DNA from 4 places in the Paenibacillus sp. NPDC058174 genome. Region 3 is predicted to be linked to each of the others. Evidence: riboswitches for the same ligand, from Rfam matches in the RefSeq annotation. Region 3 holds a riboswitch; each other region holds the start of a gene.
The links. Region 3 has a riboswitch for cyclic di-AMP ahead of ACFVVF_RS10970 (hypothetical protein). Riboswitches for the same ligand answer to the same signal wherever they lie in the genome.
Positions count from the first base shown of each region.

Region 1: another riboswitch for cyclic di-AMP. It lies ahead of ACFVVF_RS15315 (TrkH family potassium uptake protein); the one in region 3 lies ahead of ACFVVF_RS10970 (hypothetical protein).
Region 2: another riboswitch for cyclic di-AMP. It lies ahead of ACFVVF_RS20485 (hypothetical protein); the one in region 3 lies ahead of ACFVVF_RS10970 (hypothetical protein).
Region 4: another riboswitch for cyclic di-AMP. It lies ahead of ACFVVF_RS06800 (APC family permease); the one in region 3 lies ahead of ACFVVF_RS10970 (hypothetical protein).

Region 1 is NZ_JBHVUY010000002.1:833,001-836,581, reverse strand. Features, by position in the region: gene ACFVVF_RS15320 (potassium channel family protein) at 1-221, opposite strand, end outside; gene ACFVVF_RS15315 (TrkH family potassium uptake protein) at 242-1,582, opposite strand; cyclic di-AMP (ydaO/yuaA leader) riboswitch at 1,650-1,847, opposite strand; gene ACFVVF_RS15310 (CPBP family intramembrane glutamic endopeptidase) at 2,139-3,581, shown strand, end outside.
Region 2 is NZ_JBHVUY010000004.1:277,929-281,509, forward strand. Features, by position in the region: gene ACFVVF_RS20475 (ABC transporter ATP-binding protein) at 1-985, shown strand, start outside; gene ACFVVF_RS20480 (cupin domain-containing protein) at 1,165-1,626, shown strand; cyclic di-AMP (ydaO/yuaA leader) riboswitch at 1,688-1,836, shown strand; gene ACFVVF_RS20485 (hypothetical protein) at 1,960-2,592, shown strand; gene ACFVVF_RS20490 (MFS transporter) at 2,696-3,581, shown strand, end outside.
Region 3 is NZ_JBHVUY010000001.1:2,468,497-2,472,077, forward strand. Features, by position in the region: gene kdpA (potassium-transporting ATPase subunit KdpA) at 1-447, opposite strand, end outside; gene kdpF (K(+)-transporting ATPase subunit F) at 465-581, opposite strand; gene ACFVVF_RS10965 (hypothetical protein) at 667-1,086, opposite strand; cyclic di-AMP (ydaO/yuaA leader) riboswitch at 1,299-1,534, opposite strand; cyclic di-AMP (ydaO/yuaA leader) riboswitch at 1,936-2,119, shown strand; gene ACFVVF_RS10970 (hypothetical protein) at 2,127-2,552, shown strand; gene ACFVVF_RS10975 (class I SAM-dependent methyltransferase) at 2,630-3,424, opposite strand.
Region 4 is NZ_JBHVUY010000001.1:1,492,646-1,496,226, forward strand. Features, by position in the region: gene ACFVVF_RS06800 (APC family permease) at 1-1,773, opposite strand, end outside; cyclic di-AMP (ydaO/yuaA leader) riboswitch at 1,922-2,093, opposite strand; gene ACFVVF_RS06805 (alpha/beta fold hydrolase) at 2,327-3,181, opposite strand; gene ACFVVF_RS06810 (nitroreductase family protein) at 3,465-3,581, shown strand, end outside.

The DNA.
Region 1 (3,581 bases), on a different contig from region 3:
GCGACTACGCCGCAGTCAAAGTTGCGTGCGCCCAGCGAGCGAAGCGCCTCTTCATCTGTACAATCTGCAGACACGGCATGCGTCAGCACGTCGCACATTTCCTGTACGGCCTCTTCGTCCTTATCGATGCCGAGCACCTCATGGCCAAGCTGAATCAGCTCTCTCCCCAAGCTGGATCCGAACCTGCCAAGACCGACGATGACAAACTGCTTGTTCTTCATTTCTTAATTATCCCCATTCTCTATCCAATAGTAATTTTACCTTCGGGATACCGATACAGCTCTTTTTCTGTTTTTGGTCCCAGCGCATAAGCAAGTGTCAAAGGCCCCAGTCTGCCTGCAAACATCGTCAGCGCAATGACTACTCTGCCGAAGTCCGACAGATCTGGTGTCAAACCCGCCGTTAATCCAACTGTACCGAACGCGGAGGTCGTTTCGAACAATATTAGGATGAACTGATGATCCTCCGTCGTCGTCAGCAGCATCGTAACCCCAATGACGAGCGCCAGCGACAGCATCGTTATCGTCAGCGCTTTGAAAATCCGGTCTTTGCCCAGCCGGTAACGGAACATGACAATATCCTCACGGCCGCGGCCCATTGCCACTACAGCGCCTATCAGCGTCGCGAAGGTGGTCGTCTTAATCCCGCCGCCCGTTGAGCCCGGCGAAGCGCCGATGAACATCAGAATGACGGTGAAGAACAAGGTTGCCTGATGCAAAGAGGAGTAATCTAGCGTATTTGTGCCTGCCGTTCTCGGCGTAATGGACTGGAAGAAAGAAGCCAGCACCTTTTCGCCCCAATTCAGGGAACCCAATGTCTTCGTATTCGAGAACTCAAAGATGAAAATAACGATTGCGCCAACTAGGATCAACGTCCCGGTCATCGAAAGCACGACTTTGCTGTGCATCGACAGCCGTTTGTTTTTCTTTATTTCAAGCAGGTCGGATATGACGATAAAGCCGAGGCCGCCAAGCACGATCAGCAGCATCGATGTAATATTGACCAGAGGATCGCCGACATAGGCAGTTAAACCCCGGAAATGACCGAAAATATCAAATCCTGCGTTGTTGAAAAAGGATACGGCATGAAACAGGCCGAAGTACGCTGCTTTTCCAAGCGGCATATCGAAGGAAAAACGGATGGTGAACAGCAGCGCGCCAACTACTTCGATCGATAAGGAGTAAATAAACACTTTTCGGATCAGCCTAACAATGCCCTCCATGCTCGACTGATTCATCGCTTCCTGAAGAACGAGACGTTCCTTCAGTGAGATTCGTTTACGGAGTACAAGCGCGAACAGAGTGCCCATCGTCATAAAGCCAAGGCCGCCGACTTGAATTAAAAGCAATATAATAAGCTGGCCTGCCGTAGAGAAATAGGTGCCGGTATCGACAACCGCCAGTCCCGTTACGCAGGTCGCAGACGTTGCTGTAAATAAGGCATCAAGAAATCTTAGCCGCGTTCCATCAGCCGAAGCAAACGGCATGCTAAGCAGAATAGCGCCAATAAAGATAATAGCCGCAAAGCCGGATACGAGTATGCGCGGCGGTGACCATTTGCGAACATCGATAAATTTCAACATGACACGCATCCCTTACCCGTTTTTTGAGCATAAAAAAAAGCACCGGAAACCCAATGCTGCTGCGATGAGTCCTGTTCCATACAGCCTGCGAGGTTAGCTGACGGATTCGGGCCTGGAAAGGCGGCCCTATTCAGCAAAGCATGCTGCGGCCCTGCTGGCCGTAGACAAACTTCACCGAAATTCACCCCATGCTGCTCGGAAATAATACGTACCGGCAACGATATGGTTCCCCCGTTTTCTTGCGGAAATTCGGCTGATCTATTCAATTAACAATGATACCGATTATAAGCCTATTTCAACTGCAATACAAAACAAGCAATGTGCATAAAATAAGCTCAATTCATTCAAATTCAGCCAATGGGCAGCTCTGGCATATGCCGGGCTTCTCGCCGCTCGTTATTTCTCCCTTTTACAGGCCGCTGGTCAAAGTTCAATATTTTACATGGTCTTTTTCCGCTGAATTGGCATTGGATAAAATAGGGAGTCCTATGGTATTGTTACTTTATCTGTTTTCCGCCGTACTATGGCCTATATTGATACCAAAACGAGGTGAATCATGGTTAATTCTATTGCCCCTGGCGACTGGAAACGATTTATGTGGGCCGCCGTTATTGGCGCCGTTATTTTCGTTCTGGCTCAGATCCTTCCGGCTCAAGGCAGCAGCTCCATGGAAGAAGAATCGATCGCATCGGTCAAAGCGAGCAAAAGCAAAGCAGAGCAGCAGGCGCTGCAATTCGCCAAGGAGAAGTTCCGCGTGGAACCGGTCGAAGCGCATACGATTTATCAGACAGACAGTCTGGCTGCAGGTTATTTCTCCAAGCAGAAATTAACCACCAAATTTGATAAAACGTACGGCAGCGATTTTCCTTACGATACGTTCCGGGTTCAGCTGAAAATGAACGACGGCACTAACGCCTTTGTGTATGTACATATGACGACAGGCAAGATTGTCGGCTGGAACTGGAAGGGCGGAGTGCCATTCCCTGAAGATGAAAGCCTCGTCCTCAAAGCTACGCAAGCGGCAATGGACGCAGGCTTCCGCGAAGAGGAACTGGCGGAAACGAGCACGTCTCCGAAAGGGGAAGTCGTCTTTTATCCGAAGGGGTACAAGCTCGGGGAGGCCGATCTGAGAGTTACAGTCGGAGTTGCAAGCGGCTCTGACGGAAAGCCGGTCATTAACCGTTATAAGGCTGTCTTTACAGCGCCTGCAGATTATGTATCCAATGTCGACAAGCAAAAAGGCATCGCTAACGTCTTATCGGTTGTCAGCTTGCTTTACATGGCGCTGATGACGCTCGTGCTGGCCATTATTTATGCCGTGCTCTACCGTCGTCATACGACGTTCAAACGCGGACTGTTTATCAGTGCATTATTTACGATCTTCTACATTTACAGCAACCTGGATATGATGGATGGCGTTATGGCGCAATCCGGTGAAGAAATCATGACGGCTCAAGGAAAACTCGTCATGCAGATTATATCGGCCGTCATGCTCGTTCCCGTAGCGCTGGCCGTCTACTTCTCGCTAGTTGCCGGCGACGGCATGTGGCGCTCCAACAAACGCCCGCTATGGCCGGGATTCCGAGAACGAGGCTACGGTGATCATGTATGGCGCAGCGTCGGGTTGTCCTATTTGCTGGCACTTATTTTACTGGGATTGCAATCGATTATATTCATCGTTCTCGAAAAGGGGATCGGCTCCTGGTCGACGACGGATGCGACAACCTCGCCGTACAATATAGGCACACTTTGGCTGCTGCCTACACTGGCTTGGTGTGCTGCGATTTCTGAGGAAGCCATCTACCGGCTGTTTGGCATCGCGATATTCAAGCGCTGGTTCAAGAACACCTTTATCGCCTCGCTGATCCCGACGGTGATGTGGGCGCTGGGACATGTCGGCTATCCGATCTTTCCCTTCTACACGCGGGTCATCGAGCTCGTTATTCTCGGCCTCGTCTTCTGCTTCATCTTCTTGCGGTTCGGTTTCATTACGGCGGTA
Region 2 (3,581 bases), on a different contig from region 3:
CATGCTCATGCGTTTTGTCCAGCTGTTTGTTTTGTTGTTCGGTGCCTGGTTCGTTATTCAAGGCCAGCTGCACTACGGTGAGTTTATCGCTTTTGTTCTGATGACGAATATCTTCTTCAAGCCGATTGAGAAAATTAATGCTGTTATCGAGAGCTATCCGAAAGGGATCGCGGGCTTCAAGCGCTACCTGAAATTAATAGATACCGATCCGGACATCGCAGACGCGCCTAATGCCCGTGATATCGGCCTTGTTAAGGGAGATATCCGCTACAACGATGTAACCTTCGGCTATGAGGGCAAAGATAAGGTATTAAACGGAATCAGCTTGTCGATTAAGGCAGGCGAAACGGTCGCCTTCGTGGGGCCTTCCGGTGCAGGGAAGACGACGCTGTGCAGTCTTCTGCCTCGCTTCTATGAGGTGGACGGCGGCAGCATTTCTGTCGACGGGCATGATATTCGCGAAGTGACGATGGAATCGCTGCGCAAGCAGATCGGCATCGTACAGCAGGATGTGTTCCTGTTCCATGGCACGATCCGTGAAAATATCGCCTACGGCAAGCTGGACGCTTCCGAGGCGGAGATCAGGGAAGCGGCACGCCGGGCACGGCTGGAGGAATTCATTGCTGCGCAGCCGAACGGGCTGGATACGGTCGTCGGCGAGCGGGGCGTGAAGCTGTCCGGCGGCCAGAAGCAGCGGATGGCGATTGCCCGGATGTTCTTGAAGAATCCGCCGATTCTTATATTGGACGAAGCGACCTCGGCGCTGGACACCGAGACGGAAGCGGCGATTCAGCAGTCGCTGGCGGAGCTCTCCGTTGGCAGAACGACGCTCGTTATCGCCCACCGCTTGGCAACGATCAAGAATGCCGACCGCATTGTCGTCGTAACGGAAGAAGGTATTTCCGAGCAAGGGCGGCATGACGAGTTGGTGGCTACCGGCGGCGTATACAGCCGTCTTCATCAGGCACAGTTTGGTACAGCGTAACGGATACAAATGCCAAAAAGCCTGTTCCTATCGCTTCCGTCTCAGGGGCGGCTAGGAGCAGGTTTTTTATTAAGCCTTCTCGTGAGATGCAATGCCGCTCGTTTGACGATTTCTCGGCATTCGGTATAAAATTTGAAGCAGTAACGAAGCTTTAGAAAGAGATTGGGAGGAGAGATCATATGAGCAATACGGTTAAACAGCTGTCCCCTTTGGTTGAAGCTTTAGGATTAAAGCCGCATGTAGAGGGCGGCTGGTACAAGGAGCTATGGAAAGCATCTTTTGAAATTCCGCATCAGGTGCTCGGCGAGCCCTATTCGGGACCTCGTTTTGCAGCTTCTTCGATTTACTTCCTGCTGCATCCTGATGAATTCTCCGATTGGCATAAAGTGCATTCGGACGAGCTGTGGCTGTGGCATTCCGGCGGCCCAATGAAGCTTACGCTTGGGGGCACAGAGGATGCGCCGCATACCCGCCAGGAAATTATGCTGGGCGGCGATGTTCTGAATGGCCAGCAGCCGCAAGCGCTGGTACCGGCAGGAGAATGGCAAATGTCGCATCCGCTGGGGGACGAGCCTGTATTCGTATCCTGCGTTGTAGCTCCGGGCTTCCATTATGATGATTTCAAGCTGATCGAGCGCTAAAATTATAGGCTTTGGCTGGAATTTGCCGGATCGTTTGACAAATGGTTTGGGCATCTTTTAAAATTAGATTACGCTTAATTTCCGGCATTGCCGGAAAGCGGGGGAACCAAATGCAAGTGGGGCGAATAGGTATTGATGCCATGCATCAGCCTTAGGGTACCATCTACCCGAGTCCGTCAGCTAACCTCGTCAGCAGTGGATGGGTCATCTCATGTATGAATACGAATGTTTATGACCCTTGCAAACCTTAGGATTGTAAGGGTCTTTTTGTGTTTTTATCGACCCCCGCTGGTGAAGCGTGCACCACAAATTCTTTTTTAAGGAGGAGTTTGTATGCCGCAGCCCCAATATTCGGTTACTTTGAACAATGGCAATCCGGTCTTGCTGGAGGGAGATTCGCAGCTCGCAGAGCTGGTTGAAGCCATCGGCAGGGGGGAGTTTCCGGACAGCACCCGCATTCAAGTGACCACGCAATTCCATCGTCCTAGCGATCTGACACCTGAGGCACGCGTCAGCCTGGAAGTACTTCATCAGGCCGGCGTCATTCTAGTCAATCACACCCCCATTCTGAAAGGCATCAATGACGACCCGTTTCAATTGGCGCATATGCTGAATCAACTGGCCTGGATCGGCGTAACGCCGGCTCTGGTGTTTATTCAGCGTCCCGAAAGCGGCGACAGAGAGGCTTCCGTTCGTTTGAAACGCGCCTTTCAAGTCGTGGAGGGAGCGAAGGCGCTCATCTCCGCCGGCGGAAGCCCGCTAAAGCTCGTTATGTATCACAGCTCCGGCAAGATCGAGATTGTGTCGATCGACAATGGCAAGGCTTATTTAAAGTATCATCATTCGAAGTACGGCCGCGAGGGACATTTCATGATGCTGGATTGTCCGGATGACGCCATATGGTTCGATGAATTGCCGGGCAGCGAGCCCTATGGCAGGGTAGGGGATGGAGCCGCTTTCATGTAAAACGTTGATTTACAGCGGGATTTGGCTGCGTTATGATGGTCTTTAGCTGGGAAGCGGGGTACGCTTTCCAAATTCATAACGAAAGTCGAAGGGATTTTACAGCATGCGCGAGTCCTTATGGACGAAAAACTTCATTTTATTGTGTTGCTCGAATTTATTTCTTTTTATGGCGATCGAAATGCTGCTGCCTACATTGCCGATTTTTGCGGCAGACCAAGGCAGCACAGAGTCGCAAATCGGCTTGATACTAGGCTTCTTTACGTTTGCCGCCGTTCTATCCCGTCCATTGACAGGGGCGGGGATGAAGCGGCTGGGCAAAAAGGGGCTGCTGCTCGTTGGCGTCATTATTTGCTTGATCGGAATGGCGAGCTATTATGTCGCGGGTACGTTGTCCGTCCTGCTTCTGCTCCGTGTCGTGCACGGCATTGGCTTTGGACTGGCGACGACGATGTTCGGAACCGTCGTATCCGATGTGATCCCGGCTTCGCGCCGGGGTGAAGGAATGGGCTTTTTTGCGACAGGTAATGCAATTTCCTTCTCATTAGGTCCGTTTCTTGGCATCTGGCTGCTCGACCATTACAGCTACGGCGGATTGTTTGGCTTCGGAGTCGTTATTCTGCTGCTGTCGCTGTTCTTCACCTTATTCGTCCGGCTATCTCCTGAAGGACAGGCGCAGATCAAGGCTAACGCCAAGGAGCGGGAAGCTGAAGCGGCGATCAGAGAGACCGCTGCTGGCTCCGAAAAATCATGGGTTCATGATGTCGTGGAGAGGAAGGCGCTGTTCCCGTCCTTGCTCGGCATGATGGTAGGCTTCGCTTTTGGCGGCCTGCTGAGCTTTATTACGCTGTTCGGCATCGAAAAGGGACTGGCCAATATCGGCTATTTCTTCCTCGTCGTTGCAATCAGCGAGGTACTCATCCGGTTCGTCAGCGGCCCGTTGTTTGACCGGAAAGGCCGGTTCTGGGTGTTATTCCCTTCAGCCGTATTGT
Region 3 (3,581 bases):
CGCGACTGAAAAGCCGGTTGCCGCCGATGTAAACATCATCATCATGATGACAGCCATTTGCGAAAAGTAAGAAAGCGCGCTTTCGCCGCTGTAATGCTGCAGATTCGTATTGGTTATAAAACTGATTACCGTATTAAATGTTAACGTGGGCTCCATTCCGTCCATCCCGTTAGGATTAAACGGAAGCAGCCGCTGAAGCCGCAGCAGCAAGTAGCCTGCCGCCGTCAGAGCCGCGTTGGTCACGATAAAACTGAACGCATACTTTTTCCAGCTCATGCCGTCCCGGTTTTTCAGCCCGATCAGCTTATAAAGCAGCCGTTCAAACGGCCCAAACAGCTTATCCGTCCAATTGGCTTCATTCGAAAATACGTGATATACATAAGTGCCTAGCGGTTTGACTAATGCGATAAGAATCACGACCACGACCGCTATTTGAACAATTTCCATCGATATGGCCTCCTAGGCTAAAACTTCTCGGGATTCAACAAAGCATAAACAAGGTACAGGAACATCAGCAGAGTAACAATGGCAATAAGAATCACCTTCCCTCTCCTCCTTTGCCGTCGACCGTTCCAGCGCACCAAGCCAGAAAACCTGCCAGCATAGCGAACACGCCCAGCAGCAGTACAACCATATAGAAATCCATCATGAATATAGCCTCCTGTCCTATAAGTCTGGCGCTTGTTCCGCAAAAGAAAGCAAAAAACCGACCTCTTCCCCTTGCGTGTAAACAATCCCATCCGCTCCAAGCGCTTTATAGATCGCCTTCGGATGCCAGTGAGTCGTAATTACGCAAATATGGGCACTGGCCCAATGGGACCTGCAATATCTTAAATAGCGGCAGCTTAGCGGAAGACTGCTTTCGAAAATATATACTTTTGCAATCGGCAGCTCCGGGATACTCCACGCTCTGGCGGTTGTTCGAACCCTCAGAACCTTGACTAGAGATGTATCTACGACCTCCGTTATACGTTTTGCCTCCAGCTTGCTGTTGGTCAACACGATGAAAGGAAGCTGACGGTAGAGCAGCTGACGAATAAAATTAACGCTAATTTCGTTAAAACCGGCTACCGCGATCGTTTCCATTTTCTAAAAATGCCTCCTGTTTATGAAATCGCAAGGAAAAAAGGCAACAAAAAAGAAGCCGGCAGGGAGCAGAGGTGCTCACCCGCGGCTTCTTAAGAACATCGCTTGGACAGCGCAAACGGCATACATCCTTCCGCCTTCATTAGGCGCTAAAGGGTATGCTGGATTTACGCGGCCAACAAGCCATGACAAAGTCATCGCGTTGATTGTCGCCTCTCTCAACTATAAGCTTACGAGGTTAGCTGTCGGATTCGGGCAGTGAGAGTTGCCCTACATCAGCCGAAGTCCATGGCTTTCGGTCGATGATTCACCCCTGCAACGCCGTCCTCCGACTCTCACATCGGATCGCAGCGCCGCGATAAACGGGAAATTCCAGAATACTGGAGTTATCCCGCTGTGGTTCCCCCGCTTCCCGTTGCAATGAACGGGAACTCAGCAAGTGCAGCATTGGAAACAAATTACGTAACCATGAATCGAATCATACTCCCAGCCAATATTTGTGTAAAGCGATAGCGGGTGCAAATAGGTTGAAAATTCGAGGGAAAAGGATAGGTTATAACGCTTACATAATGTTACTTCTTGAAAATAATCGATTTATCTCGTTCTTTCTCTCCTTTTCAAAAACTAGACGCTAGGGATAACATAGTGGCTCCCGTCACTGATCAACCTGCTTTTAATTGCATGCGATTACGGAAGCCATAATGAGAATTTCAAAGAAAGAAGCGTATTTTACGAGGATAATGGCAGGTATATTGGCAATTTGCCGAAAAGAAGGGCAATATCGCCCGTCTGTTATTTTACAACGTGACGATTCCGGTTTAATATGAACGCCATGCCAGAACATGGCTCATACATCTATCGCTGAATTCTGATCGGACAGAAACGGGGGAACCAACGCTTGCGTTCATCGTCATAAGATGCGATGATCGTAGGGCACGGGGTGAATCGGACGAAAGCGCAATGCGCACGTCTGTAGGGAAGCTCTCTATCCCGAATCCGTCAGCTAACTCCGTAAGCGAAATCAAGGAGAGAATTGCAAAATGATAACTGTAGTATACAAAGGAACGGAACCGCTGCCCGACATTCAGCAGCTGCCGTCAACATTAAAAGTGCTTCACATCGAGTTGTTTATCATCCCGGCTGAATCCGGTTATCGCGCCTATATGCGCTTATCAACTAATATCGGCATCGGGTGGGGCGAGCTATTCATTCAGCAGAAGGAGCAGCCTGCGGACTGGAACGCTTGGTGCTCTTCTGCACCTCACTATATGGGCTGGGTCAACCTGCATACCGCTGCAGGCTCTCCCCGTTCGGAGAACGTCAGAAATCCCGAGCTGCGCAGTCTCTTCGATGACGCTGTACGCCAAGTATGCCGCGGCCAGTCCCATCCTGAATCACATCAGCCTTCACAGGCCGGATATGCCGAGCTATTCCGTCAATCGGTCTTTTATTTGTCCTTATACTAGCTGTCCCCCTAGTCTGGATCATAGATGAAGCCGCCTCACGAAAATGCGAGGCGGCTTCATCTGTAAATGATGCGATTCTATTTAGCTGATGCCTTTGCTTCAATAAAGTAATAAAATCCGGTCGTCTTAATCCCCCGAGCCTCCGCATGCTTATCGAACTGCGTCTGAATAGCTTTGAAGCATGTTTCCCTTACATATTGCGAGAAACTGTCGCTTTGACCAAAACATAACAACGCCAAAATATCCTCAGCCGCAGGCAGCCATACCAGCTCCTTCAACACCGTCATTCGGATGTCAGTAAGTCCGCTAACCGCCAGCCGCTCTTGAATGCGATCCAGCGTAGGCGTACCTGGTGCAGGTCCGGCGAATAAGCCGGGAAACACCTCCCCCAATTCACCGCCTTCTCCATTACCGTCGCCCGGATGGAGCATAATTAGCGAGCCTCCAGGCCGGACAACCCGATTCCCTTCCTCATACCAGCTTGTTGGTCCCTTCTTTGTGTAAGCAACGTCGAAATAATGATCAGGAAACGGAAGCCCCTGCTTGGTTGAGCCTACTACATACCGGACATTAGCGCTTCGATACCGTTCGTTGGCTGTCCGAATAAAGCCTTCTGTCATATCGTAACCGGTGACCTCCACCGCTTGCTCCGACCAGCGGTTCGTGTACTCACCATGCCCGCAGCCGACATCAAGTACTCTGCCATGTACGGCAGAAGCGAGTTTTTCAGTCAAGACCGTCTCCGCCGCCTGCCCCTCCACATTCGCCGTCCATGGGTATTCATACTTTCCAGTCCTTACTGCCAACTGTTTACACCAGGGCATGCTTTGCCCGCTTACAAAATCAGGATGAACCGATAAATCGGGAAACATAGACTTCCTCCTCTATTGGATATCAATCTCGTAAAGATGCAGAGCTACTATTATACAGGTAAAATTTTCCCATTTGTATGGATTTTGAAATAAAATAAAAGAAAACGAACGATTTTCAGAAAAATGGCCAAATAGAGTAAATAGCGATAAAGGAGGG
Region 4 (3,581 bases), 980 kb from region 3:
CAAGTGAGCCCGCAGCAAAAAGCTGGATTGGTTGTGCAAAATGTTATGCCATGCCTTCTTCGGAATGAACTGCGGAATAATGACTGTGACCTGATAGTTCGCTTCTCCCGCTTTGCGCTGTACCGTATCGATAAATTTAGTCAGCGGCTCGATCAGGCTCCGATAAGGGGAATGCAGTGTAACCAGCCTCACATCGGGCTGCCACTTGCTCCATTTCTCCTCAAAGATCGCTTCCTCCTCCCGCTCAAACGGAATGTGGACGGCAATAATTTGATGCGCAGACAATGATTTTGCATAATTTAAAGAATTTTCGACGACATGAGTAATTCCCGCTACGGGCACGATGATGACATTGCCTTCAATTGGAATAGCCGGCTCGCAGGTCGTTATCCGCAGCTGATCGGCAACAGCCTCATAATGCTTTCTAATCCGGTAAAAGAACCAGAGAATAAGCGGCAGGAACACCAGAATCGGCCAGACTTGACCGAACTTCGTCAGAAAAAACATCAGGCTGACGAGTAAGCTGATTAACGCTCCCGTCGTATTGATAATGAACTTCGGCACCCAGCCGGCTGGTTTTTCCCGCAGCCACTTCACCATCATGCCCGTTTGCGACAGGGTGAATGGAATAAACACGCCTACTGCATAGAGCGGAATCAACTGATCGGTACGTCCCTCGAATGCCAGAATAAGCAGAATCGAGAGCAGTCCCAGACTAATGATGCCGTTGGAATAGCCCAACCGGTCTCCTCTAATCGTGAACATTCGCGGAATAAATTTATCCTTCGCCAAGTTCACAGCCAGCAGCGGAAACGCTGAATAGCCGGTGTTGGCCGCCAGGATCAGAATTAAAGCTGTCGTTCCCTGGATGAAGTAATACATAAAGTGGCGCCCGAATACCTGCTCGGCAATATCCGATACGACGGTTACTTCCACCCTCGGGCTAATGCCGTAATAATAGGCCAGAAAAACAATGCCCGAGAGCAGAATAGCCAGCAGCGAGCCCATGGCGATTAGCGTTTTGGCCGCATTATTCGGTGACGGCTGTTTGAAGTTCGGAATCGCATTCGATATTGCTTCAACACCGGTCAAAGCCGAGCTGCCGGAGGCGAATGCTTTTAAGATAAGGAATAATCCAATACCGGCAACCGGCGTTCCAATTGCAGTATGCAGCTCCGGTGACACTTGACCCGTCAATATTTTAAAGAGGCCAACGCCAATCAAGATCAGCAATGCTAATACGAACAAATATACGGGATAAGCTAATATGGATGCGGATTCCGTTACGCCCCTCAGATTAAGCGTCGTAATGAACAGGACGAACAGAATAGCAATGGGCACGTTGTAAGGATGCAGGCTTGGAAAAGCCGATGTAACCGCATCTGTACCCGCCGATACGCTGACGGCCACGGTCAATATATAGTCGACAAGCAGCGAGCCGCCGGCAACAAGACCGGAGAACATCCCGAGATTGTTCTTGGATACGACGTAAGCGCCTCCGCCATGCGAATATGCGAAAATAATTTGCCGGTAAGACAAAATAAGAGCGAGCAGCAGCACCAGCACGCCGATGGCAATCGGAATCGAATACCAGAAGGCTGCAGCGCCTACTGTCATGAGTACGATCAGGATTTGCTCCGGCCCGTAAGCGACAGATGACAGCGCGTCTGAAGATAAAATAGCGAGCGCTTTTGTTTTGTTCAGCTTTTGCTCGCCCAATTGTGTTGATTTTAACGGTCTTCCAATTAGAAATCGTTTAAGGGAAGATAGCACTTCTTTCACCGCCGCATAGTTTAGTTTTTTTATAATTCCCTTTACCTGAATGAACAATCCAGAGCGCGCCATCCCCCAATCGACGTATCCCTTTTTTTGCATACAAAAAACACAGGCAGGAAGCCTGTGTTTTTCACACCGGTTCACAACCCTCTCTCATTCAACGCTGACGAAGTTAGCTGACGGATTCGGACGGCGAGAGTCGCCCTACCCCATGCTGGTAAGCATAAGGATTCACCCCGTATGGCACAGCTTCAAATGAAGCCGCATCATGATTGGTTCCCCCGTTTTCCTGAACGGAAATTTAGCGATTAGAATTGAACCCTATTCGATTGATTACGGACTAATATTACGCCTGCAGCCAACTAATGTAAAACCTGCTTTAATTCGTTTTTCGTTCAATTCGGATTAGAAAGCATACGGAAAAGCGCTTACATACTAATGCCGCGCTCCAAAGCTCCAATTATTGCGATTTCTCGCAGTCTATGAACAACGCCGCCGGGTTCGGGAGTATTCCATCCATCCCGAACCCGGCGGCGCAATCCGCTAGCGGTTATTTTGTCCGTACCGTTTCCTTCTCATTAAGCGTTTTCAAATAGTTTGCGATCACACGGGACAACTGATCCGGCGCCTCCACCAGACTCATATGCGCGACGCCTTCAAACGTATTTTCCGAAATATGCGGGTAATCGTACGTCGACTTGTAGGCGCCCGATTCCGTCAGGGAAAATGTCGCAATCGGTGAAATAACATCATCCTTTGCACCCGCGACCAGCAATATCGGAAAGTTCGCTTTCGCCAGCACTTTGCTTCGATCCGGACGCTGCATCATCCCTTCAAGCGTATGAATCGCCCCCTCGGGCTTCATCCGCTTGCCTGCCCTAATGAATTCATCCACATCCTCTTGCTTTTCTTCGCGCTTTGATTCCAAAAACAGCTTCGGAATGAGCTCGCTGATATAGGCAGCGATTCCGCCTTCGCGAATTGTATCAATATCTTCCAGACGCTTCTGCTTCATCGTCTCCGAATCCGGAAGTGCTGTCGAGTGAATGAGACCAAGTCCTGCAAGCCGGTGGGGATACTGGTCTGCAAAGGCAAGCGTAATATACCCGCCCAGAGAATGGCCAAACAGTGATGCTTTGTGTATGCCGAGCTTGTCCATCAGGCATAAAACATCGTCTGCCATCAGTTCCATTGTATAAGCACCTTCAGGGGCGGTTGTCTCGCCGTGGCCGCGAAGCTGCGGCATAATAATGCGATAGTTATCACTTAACAAAGGACAAACTTTATGCCAGTAACGAGAAGAACCGCAGAAGCCGTGCAGTAAAATAACCGTTTTTTTGTTGCCGCTGCCGCACTCTTCATAGACCATATCGATGCCATTAACATGAACCGTATGTTTTTCCATCGATGAACACCATCCTTCTCTAATTTGGTTATGCGATTGTACATTCTCTTAAACGATTCAGGCTGCATTGAAACAGTTATTCTTCAAGTCAAAAATGCGACTCATAATTGCTAGCCTTTATTCAGGAGATTACTTTAATATGAAGGAATGTGATTCATCTCAATGGATAAACCGATTGCTTTATTCGCTGTAACCGGTACATAATAGGTAATCTTGTTTTATCAAAATCAAAATGCTAGAATAGAATAAAACAAATAATTCCCATTGGAAAGGTGTGTCTTAAATGACCCATATTGTAGAACAGGTTTCTGAAGCTGTACAGTCTCATCGCAACGCCGAGCATGGTGTATCCTCCTTGTTTCTCAATCGCTGGTCGCCGCGCGCCTATGACAGCCGCAAA